2 regions of the Paenibacillus sp. FSL R7-0216 genome follow, and region 1 is predicted to be linked to the other one. Evidence: riboswitches for the same ligand, from Rfam matches in the RefSeq annotation. Region 1 holds a riboswitch; the other holds the start of a gene.
What was found. Region 1 has a riboswitch for thiamine pyrophosphate ahead of MKZ15_RS02895 (ABC transporter substrate-binding protein). Riboswitches for the same ligand answer to the same signal wherever they lie in the genome.
Positions count from the first base shown of each region.

Region 1 (4,793 bases):
CTATCATCTCCCCGAATCCGCCAAAGAGATCGGGAAAAGTTAATATATGCAAAAACGTCATCAATCCACTATATAAATAGGTGCAGGACAACACGAGCAACGCCGGAAGACCGGAGGCCCGATATTGGCTGTAGATGATGAAGGCCGTTAGCATATCCCCAAAAATCAGCCAGCCGATCGCGGCGGAGAGAAAGGTTTCTGTGGCGGGAAGCGCTGTCATCCCAAATGGCAAAGCCACGAGCGACACGGAGATAATCAGAACACCGATGAGAATGGCCAGCTTCCTTTGCTTGCTGCTGGAAGGAATATCGAAGACTTGAGAAGCAACCTTATAATTACCGTGCATCGATGCGGGGGTTCTCCCTTCTGGATGTCAAACATTGTAGTAGTTCAAACATATTAAATTTTTAATATAGATGCAATCCTTTTATGGATATTTCATTTTTGCATACCCAAAAAAAACAAAAACAGCCGTATTCGCTTTGATGCGAATACGGCTGTGGCTGCTGTCAGCGTCCACCGATTCCGGCGGCGTCCTCGTCTATGCCTTCTTGGCCGACGATCTTTGATCGGAGCTTGGATTACTCAGTTGGGGAAGCATGCGCGTTCCCATGACCATCTCAGACGAGCAAAGCGGACAAGCCGGACTATGTTCAAACGTGAAGTTGTCACGCATCCATCCATTGCAATCGTCGCTCGTGCAGGTCCATACCGGTGTATTTTCCTCAGGAATTTCTTCTAACGTTTTTTTACGGTAGTTCATAATTCCCCTCCTTCAAGGTGAGCGTTCTAACCGGGTGCATAGATGTGGTTCGTCATAGTGCTATATGTACCATCAGAAGCGAGGTTTCCGAATGTTAACCTCATGAATGATCTTTGAGTAGAAAAACTGCCCTCAATGCGAGAACGCATTAAGAGCAGTTTCTGGCTAGCTTACAGTTTTACAACGTTTTCGGCTTGAGGGCCGCGGTTGCCTTGAACCACGTTGAATTGTACGCGTTGGCCTTCGTCGAGGGTTTTGAAGCCTTCGCCAGTGATCGCGCTGAAATGAACGAATACGTCATTTCCGCCTTCCACTTCGATGAAGCCAAAACCTTTCTCAGCGTTAAACCATTTTACTGTTCCGGTTTCCATAGGGGAATACCTCCTGTTTAAAGATTAACATGATTCATTTTTTTAACAGAAGTCGCTCAAAAGGGCTGACCCTTATGAACATGCACCACTTGTATAAAAAAAATTCACACATTGAAAAAAGTTCCAGGTTTTAAATAGTGACACTCTTTTCAATGGGTGAATGATCTTCTTTCTAAAACACGAGATGAACTCATTATATCCTTTTGCCAGATAAAAAGCAAATCCCCTATTTTTGCAAACCTGTTCGGAAAGACTGGACAAATGCGGCAAGCGAAAACTATAATGACAGTTGTAATCTGCAGTCATACTGTTCAGGGGTGCTGGAATTGGCCGGCTGAGAGTGTATCCCTCAAAGATACTGACCCTTTAACCTGATCTGGATAATGCCAGCGTAGGGAGCTATACTATATGGATATGAACTCGTTATTCATTTCATTTCCATTGCCTATCGCGTCCCGGATCCGGGACGTTTTTTTGTATCCGAAATTTGGATTGCGCTTAAGGTCGCGTTTCCAGGGTTATACCAAGAACAAAGCTGCGGAAATTTAAACAATCGAAGGAGAGAATGTGTCGTGAAAGTTCAACTACGCACCGTGCTGGCGCTGTTCCTCGGCTGTATGCTGCTAATTCTGTCTGCCTGCGGCGGAGCCAACGGAAATAGCGCGGGCAAGGCTGCTGCAGGAAACCAAGGCGGGCAAAATGCCGAGAATGCCGCGCCTAACCAGGCGACCGGCGAAGAGCTGCGCAGCGTCAAGGTTGTGCTCGACTGGAGCCCTAACACTAATCATACCGGCCTTTACGTCGCTAAGGACCAAGGGTATTTCGCCGAGGAAGGGCTGAATGTGGATATCCTCCTTCCCGGCTCTGGCGGCGCTGAGGCGATGGTTGCCTCCGGGGAGGTCCCGTTTGGCGTCAGCGTACAAGAGAACGTCACCCAAAGCCGGCTCCAAGGCGTCCCGCTTGTATCCATCGCCGCAATCATTCAGCATAATACATCCGGCTTTGCTGCACCTGTTGCCAAGAATATCAAGACACCTAAGGATTTTGAGGGCAAAGCCTACGGCGGATGGGGGTCTCCTGTGGAAGAAGCGGTCATTAAATCCATTATGGACCTGCAGGGCGCCGATGTCGGCAAGGTAAAGTTCCTCAACATCGGGGATGCCGATTATTTTACGGCCGTGAAGCGGGATATCGACTTCGCCTGGATCTTCTACGCATGGACCGGCATCGAAGCCGAACTGCGGGGTGAGCCGCTGGATATGCTTTACGTTAAGGACTTCTCCGAACAGCTTGACTATTATACGCCGGTGCTTGTCACCAACGAGAAGACGATCAAGGACGACCCGGAGCTCGTGAAGGCGTTTATGCGAGCGGTGTCCAAAGGCTATGACTATGCAATCGCCCACCCTGAGGAGTCGGCGCAAATTTTGCTCAAGGCTGTACCGGAACTCGACAAGGACCTGGTAGTTGCCAGTCAAAAATGGCTGAGCCCGAAATACAAGGACGACGCTCCGCGCTGGGGCGAACAGAAGAAAGAAGTATGGCAGAACTACTCTGATTGGATGCATGAGCGTGGCTTGCTGGAGAAACCGCTTGAGGTAGATACCGCTTTCACCAATGAGTTTTTGCCGAGCGAATAACTCCCTGAAATTATGTTTTCAACCAATTCCCATTATCGAAAGGATGAACTCATCGATGCCAAACGCACTTTTAAGCATTCAAATCATTCCAAAAACGCCAAATGGTGAAGACGTGATACCGTATGTAGACCGGGCCATTGAAGTGATTCAGGCTTCCGGGGTGAAATATCAGGTCAATCCCCTGGAGACCACCATGGAGGGGAAACTCGACGAGTTGCTGGCTATCGTGAAGAAAATGAATGAAGCCGTCATCGAGTTTGGCAGTACAGGCATCATTTCGCAAATCAAAATCTCGTATAACCCCAAAGGCGTCAGCATGGATAAGCTGATTGAAAAATATCGGCCATGAATCTCCGCAGCCTTTGGCACAGCATCTGGCCGCCCCTTGTGGCGGTCATGCTGTTTTTGCTGATTTGGCAGGGCGCCACCGCCTGGTTTCACATTGAAAAATGGATCCTCCCCAGCCCGGTTGATATCGGGCGTGAAGCGGCCGCCGGTGCGGCCAGTTTAGGGGAGCACACGCTGGCAACACTACGGCTGATGCTGATTGGTTTTGCCATCGGAACGTTCGTGGGCTTGTTGATGGCGTTTGTGCTCCATTATGTCCCGTTTCTTAAAGCGTCGCTGTATCCGTTGATCATCTTGAGCCAAAACGTGCCGACCATTGCGCTGGCCCCACTGCTCATGATCTGGTTCGGGTTCGGGATCCTGCCGAAGATCATCGTCATTACGCTCGTCTGCTTCTTCCCTGTTGCGGTGGCGACCATGGACGGACTGAGCCGCACGGATCGCGCGATGCTGGATTATATGCGGATGATCGGTGCGTCCAAGGCGGATATCTTCCGCAAGCTGGAGGTGCCCTACGCGATCCCCTCGATCATGTCCGGGGTTAAAATCGCCGCAACTTACAGCGTCATGGGTGCGGTCATCGCCGAATGGATCGGTGCGGACAAAGGAATCGGCTATTATATGATGCTGCAAAAGGCGTCGTTCCGCACAGACAAAATCTTCGTCGCCATCGCGATCATCGTAGCGATCAGCCTGGCGATGTTCGCCTGCGTTGCTCTTTTGGAAAAATGGCTTATCCGCTATAAACCGTCGAACGACCGGAGTTAACGCAGCTTACAGAAAGGGTGGCTCGGTTATGAGTGAAAAATCAACGATAAGGGATCTGGCCGTACCGGCGCTCGAGGTCCGGCAGATCCATAAGACATTCCGCGACCGGCGACGGGAAGTCCCCGTACTGCGCAATATCTCGCTACGTGTGCCTGCCGGCGAATTCGTGTCGATGATCGGCCCATCCGGCTGCGGCAAAAGCACGCTGTTTCACATCATCGGTGGGTTGACGGCCCCGGAACAAGGAGAAGTCCTACTTCAGGGACGCCCGGTTACCGGTCAACGCGGGCATATTAGTTACGTGCCGCAGCAACCCGCGCTGTTCCCCTGGCGGACGATCGAGGACAACGTCGTTTTGGCGCAGGAAATCGCCGGAACCAGAAACCGCAGCGATCGTAAGGAAATCCAGCATTGGCTTGAAAAGGCCGGGCTAGGCGGTTTTGAACGAGCTTACCCCCATATGTTATCCGGCGGTATGCAGCAGCGAGCTTCTTTCCTCCGGGGGCTGCTCGCTCCCCAGGAAGTGATGTGCCTCGACGAGCCGTTTAGCGCCCTTGACGCGCTGACGCGCAGCGAAATGCAGCGCTGGCTGCTGGATATTTGGGAAGAGAATAAGCGTTCTGTCTTGATGATTACGCACAGCATCGAGGAGGCGCTGATGCTCTCCGATACCATTTATTTATTCTCGAGCCGGCCAGCGAGCATCCTGCATGCCATTCAAGTGCCTTTCCCCCGACCGCGGCGTGATGAAATGACGGAAGATCCCGACTTTATTCGTTTGAAGCGAGAAATCGCATCCATGATGGCAGAGGAACAACGCAAAACGACAGCAGGAGGAGTCTAGATCATAGACTCCTCCTGCGATTATGTATTGATTTCGGCGACAGTAACTTGATCCACTTC
Region 1 is NZ_CP150222.1:690,046-694,838, reverse strand. It holds gene MKZ15_RS02910 (MASE4 domain-containing protein) at 1-346, opposite strand, end outside; gene MKZ15_RS02905 (cold-shock protein) at 542-763, opposite strand; gene MKZ15_RS02900 (cold-shock protein) at 934-1,134, opposite strand; TPP riboswitch at 1,438-1,550, shown strand; gene MKZ15_RS02895 (ABC transporter substrate-binding protein) at 1,707-2,774, shown strand; gene MKZ15_RS02890 (MTH1187 family thiamine-binding protein) at 2,830-3,123, shown strand; gene MKZ15_RS02885 (ABC transporter permease) at 3,120-3,890, shown strand; gene MKZ15_RS02880 (ABC transporter ATP-binding protein) at 3,919-4,734, shown strand; gene MKZ15_RS02875 (hypothetical protein) at 4,755-4,793, opposite strand, start outside.

Region 2 (4,793 bases), 1.9 Mb from region 1:
GCTCAAGCAAGCGACGGCCGCCTTCCGAGGCCAAGTATTCCTCCCACACGCCAGGATACCAAATCCCAAACTCCACAAGAGCGGAACGATACGTGTCAAACACCACCTCCGGTGCGCCTTCGCCGAGTACCCGTCCGTCCGGTCCGAATAACACGACCCGGTCAACAAGTCCTAGCGCCGTCAATTCTTCGATCCGATGCTCCACGATCATTAAGGTCCGCCCCTCGGCTACCTTGGCGATCGCTTGCCAGATTTGCTCGCGCCCCAGCGGGTCCAGCAGGGCGGAAGGCTCGTCGAGCAGCAGCACCTCCGGATCGCCCAACAGGATCGAAGCGAGCGCTAATCGCTGTTTCATCCCCTGAGACAGCGAATCGATCGACACGTGGAGCTCGGGCAAATCGAGGCCCACCTCAGCCAAGGCGGCTTCCATCCGCGCGGACATCTCGGGCTGCGGTATGCCGAGGTTTTCCAGGGCAAAGGCTAGCTCCTCGTCAACATAAGGCATACAGAATTGGGTCTCGGGGTCCTGAAACAGGAAGCGCCACGATGTCGGGAGCTGCTGCGCGGACGTCCGCATCGGGATTTCCACCAAGTCCGGGATGATGCCGGACAAGACCTGAAGCAGCGTCGATTTCCCGCATCCGCTGGGGCCCAATAGCAGCACATGTTCTCCGCGTACAACCGAGAAATCCAAATCCTTGAACACGAAATCGGCCTCACCGGGGAACTTCAACCGCAGCCCCTGCACCTCTGCGGCCGCCATGTCCTTCCGCATCAGTCGTTCAGCGCCGCGTAGTCCTTCGGATCAACCGGCCGCAGCAGGGTGGTGACTCCTGTCGCTTCTACGGCTTTTACCACGGCGTAAGCGAAGTAACCGCAGATCAGCGCAGAGCTGACCGCGCGCATGGCATATTTGGCAGTCAAGAGCCAAGGCTCATAATCCTGCACGTAGCCATAGAAGAAATCCGGAATCACCGATCCAACAGCGGCCCCAATTCCGGCCAGCGCTGCGACGGAGCCGGAGAACTTCCGGTATCGGAACGCGGCGAATACCAGTTCCGCTCCCAAGCCTTGCAGCACGCTGTATAGAACGAGCTGAATGCCCCATTCGCTGCCGAACAGAATCTCCACATGGGCCGCCGCAATCTCGGCAATCAACGCTACCCCCGGTTTACGAATCAGCAGGAATACCAGTGTTGCGGCCAGGAACCACATCCCGTACACCAGTTCATCCGCCTGGAAGAACAGGGGCGAGAACAAATTGTACACCGAACTCCAGAAGTGGTACACCACGCCAAGCACAAGCGAGACCAGCACCGTTACCAACAGGTCGCTTAGCTTCAAACCGCGGCCCATTTTTTTTTGAATAACTTCCGACATCTCCATCTCTCCTCTTGATTCTTCAATTTAAATTCCCATCGCATACGTAAAAAAACCGCCTGAATAAGCTCAGACGGTGGTCAGGTCACGAGGGCGCGTAAAAAACGCAAGACATCCCGGACGATCGATTCTCTACGCTGGCATTATCCAGATCAGATTAACGGTCCGCGGCGCCATATGCCGCTATCTCAGCCTGATTTGCTCAAGCCCCCGTATCCCTATGCGATTGTTATTAACATACACCAACCTAGCCTCGGCATCAAGCATCAATTTGTACAAATTTGTCATCCGGGGTTACAGGCCGCTGTATTGATTTCGGCCCTGTTCTGTGTCAAGATTAGCGGAAGTGGCAACGAATTCATCAAACCAACGCAGCACTAACGGACAGACTAGGAGGATGCTATTTGGCCGCGAAATGGATGAAATGGATGACGGAACTCTCCTCCCGAAAATGGCTATCCCGATGGATGGGCAAGTTCTCCCATTCGGGCTTGAGCCGGGCGATGATTCCTTTTTTCGCCAAATCCTACGGCATTCCGCTCCATGAAGCGGAGAAGGAGCTTCGGGAATACCGGACACTGAATGAGTTCTTTACCCGAAAATTAAAACCAGGCATGCGCCCGCTGCACGCGGAGCCAGGGACGATGATCAGTCCGGTGGACGCCTTAATTACCTTTATGGGCGAGGTCCAAACCGGCACGATTCTGAACGTCAAAGGACAGGATTACACACTTGACGAGCTGCTGTCGCGCTCCCCCCGCGTAGAAACGTACAAACACGGTTATGCCCTTGTCCTTTATCTTAGTCCTACTGATTATCACCGAATTCATGCACCCGTGACCGGGAAAAAGTTGGAAAGCGAGCATGTGAAGGGCCGGGTCTACCCCGTGAACGACTTCGGCATGCGCCACATGAAGAAGGTCTTATGCCGGAATGAACGCCTGATTACTTATATTTCCCACAGTTGCGGAGAGATCGCCCTCATCAAAGTGGGAGCCATGAACGTCAGCAGCATCCAATACACGGACCCCTCGGCCAAAAGCTGGGAACAAGGCGACGATCTTGCTTACTTTGAATTTGGATCAACTGTCGTCCTTCTCACCCAGAATGGAACCTTCACCCCTCTGCCCGGTCTCGAGCCCGGTCGGAAGGTAAGGATGGGTGAAGCGCTAGGCCACTTCAAACCCGCAGGAAAATGCTAATGGCTTGCTGAAGCCGCCGGTTTCTCTCCCGGCGGCTTTTCTCCGTTATTGCACCGTGATGCTGCCGATGGATGTCTCTAACGCGACCAGCGGCCCTCCGCCGCCCCTCTCACTGCTTCCTTCCGGCACCCCATGAATTGCCCCAAGTTCGCTTCTCGTTTCCAGATCGCAGGCTACTGAAGGATCCAGTGTCGCTGTGATGCTGCCGACATCGGCTCTAGCCTGTAGCCGGCTGCCGGAGTCCATCGCGAGAATACCTAGATTCAAGCTGCCGGTTGCCGTAGTGATCGAGGATTCGCCCGACAAACGGGCGTCTTCGACCTTGATCGACCCGACATCGCCATTCAGCCGATACGTTCCCGTCAGCCCGCTCGCCGTGATTTCGCCGACATTGTTCGTAACTTCGAACTCTTGGATCCCGGCAGGGACCTCTACGACATAATCGATGCGGAATTCGGTAAAATGCAGCTCCTTCTGAGCCCAATCCCACAGGTTTTGATCGGATTTACCTTTGGCGTGTACGCGCACCTGGGCAACGTTCCCCTGGGGGATGACCGAAACCTCACTCTGTTCGAACAACCGATCCAGCTTTTCCGTGCGTGCGGGCAGGTCAGCTGCCTGGATGGTCGCTTTCACCACGATTTGATCGGACGTACCCTTCTTTATCTCGAGACGACCCACGGCATTTTCCAACTGCAATTTACCGGTGGTGCCGATTTCCCCTGTCGTCGAAAGCTCGTGTGAGCGTCCCGTAAACGTCAGATCGTCCTTCCACTCCCCGGCGGCCAACGCCACCGACTGCTGTACGGATGCCGCAGTATCGCTGAGGGATTGACTCACCGAATCGACGGTGTTTCCCACCGTCTGCTCCCATTGCTGCTGCAGCGTTTGTTTCTCGGCCGGGCCGCAGCCAGCGGCTAGGGCCAACAGCACGGCCGATGCCGCTAACCACGCGATTTTGGATGTAGGTTTCATGAAATAGGTTTCCTCCTTAAATTTCCACCTATCCTGAATTATACCGAGTTGATCCGGAACAACCACAGGCGTGGGACCGGTTCGCTTCCTAGACTTTGGTCAAGGAAAGTTCAGCTTTACGTACGCGGATGCAAGCAGTTAAGCAAAAAACCGCCGAAGCTTAAGCTCGGCGGTGAACGGAAACGGAATTCGTAAGTGTTGGGTTGTTGGGCATATCCCGACTAACGAATTTCCGATGGGCTTTTTCCCGTATATTGTTTGAACTGACGGCTGAAGAAAAAGATGTCCCGGTAACCCAACGCGTCGGCAACCTCGGTTACATTCATGCCAGCATGCAGCAGCAGATGCTGTGCCCGGTCGATTCTGGACTTGATAATGTAGGACTGTACCGACATCCCGATGATTTCCTTAAACTTGATGGAGAAATACCGCGGGGACAAGCCTGCCCGAGCGGCTAAATCCTGCACCTTGTGCGGCAACCCCGGGTGCTGCAAGACGTAATTGGCCACCTCATGGATGACTTCATGCAACTGGTTGCTGACCTTCTTCTCCATCGGTACCTGGCGTTCTTCACGCAGCAAATGGATCAACAGCTGCTTGAGAATCAGCTGCGCCTCTTCTTCGGCAGCATACGCCTTCATTAAGAATAAACGGACGTAGCGAGACAGCATGTATTCGAAATCCAACGTATCCTCCAGCACACGATAAGAGCCTGGGACTTCCATCACGGACTCGTGGACGTCGAAATGGATATACGTCAGCACCAGCGGACGCTGCGGATTATGCGTGGCACTCGTATGATCCCCTTTGCGAAACAGAAAACAACTGCCTTTGCTGACCGGAATAGGCTGGTCGTTCAGGACAACCGTACCTTCTCCACTCCAAACATAGAACAGGTCGTAGTTCTGCAGCGGCTTCTCCCGTTTGTGCCATTTCCACCCGGGTTCGCAGACGATTTTGGCGAATGCCGGCTTCAATTCGAATGAAGACGGTGAAACGTGAAGCATTGTCCTTCCCTCCCAAAAAAAATTCCTAACGGCACCTTTTTCTGCCTCATCCATGCAAGGTTCGCGCTACACCTCAATCAAAGACAAGCTATTCACCTCTATTATACCCTTAAAGCCTATGGGTTTGAATATCTTCCCAAGCCGCTTTCATTCGAAATACACCTTCAATGAGCATCTTATCGTCCAAATGGGAAAAAGCAAAGCAAGCCGCAGGCGCTCCTGGCGTGAT
Region 2 is NZ_CP150222.1:3,993,034-3,997,826, forward strand. It holds gene MKZ15_RS18250 (ABC transporter ATP-binding protein) at 1-775, opposite strand, end outside; gene MKZ15_RS18255 (ECF transporter S component) at 775-1,380, opposite strand; TPP riboswitch at 1,493-1,604, opposite strand; gene asd (archaetidylserine decarboxylase) at 1,785-2,582, shown strand; gene MKZ15_RS18265 (hypothetical protein) at 2,628-3,557, opposite strand; gene MKZ15_RS18270 (AraC family transcriptional regulator) at 3,779-4,564, opposite strand; gene MKZ15_RS18275 (PLP-dependent aminotransferase family protein) at 4,674-4,793, opposite strand, start outside.
Region 2: it holds a riboswitch for thiamine pyrophosphate, as region 1 does, so the genes downstream of both, MKZ15_RS18255 (ECF transporter S component) here and MKZ15_RS02895 (ABC transporter substrate-binding protein) in region 1, are expected to answer to the same signal.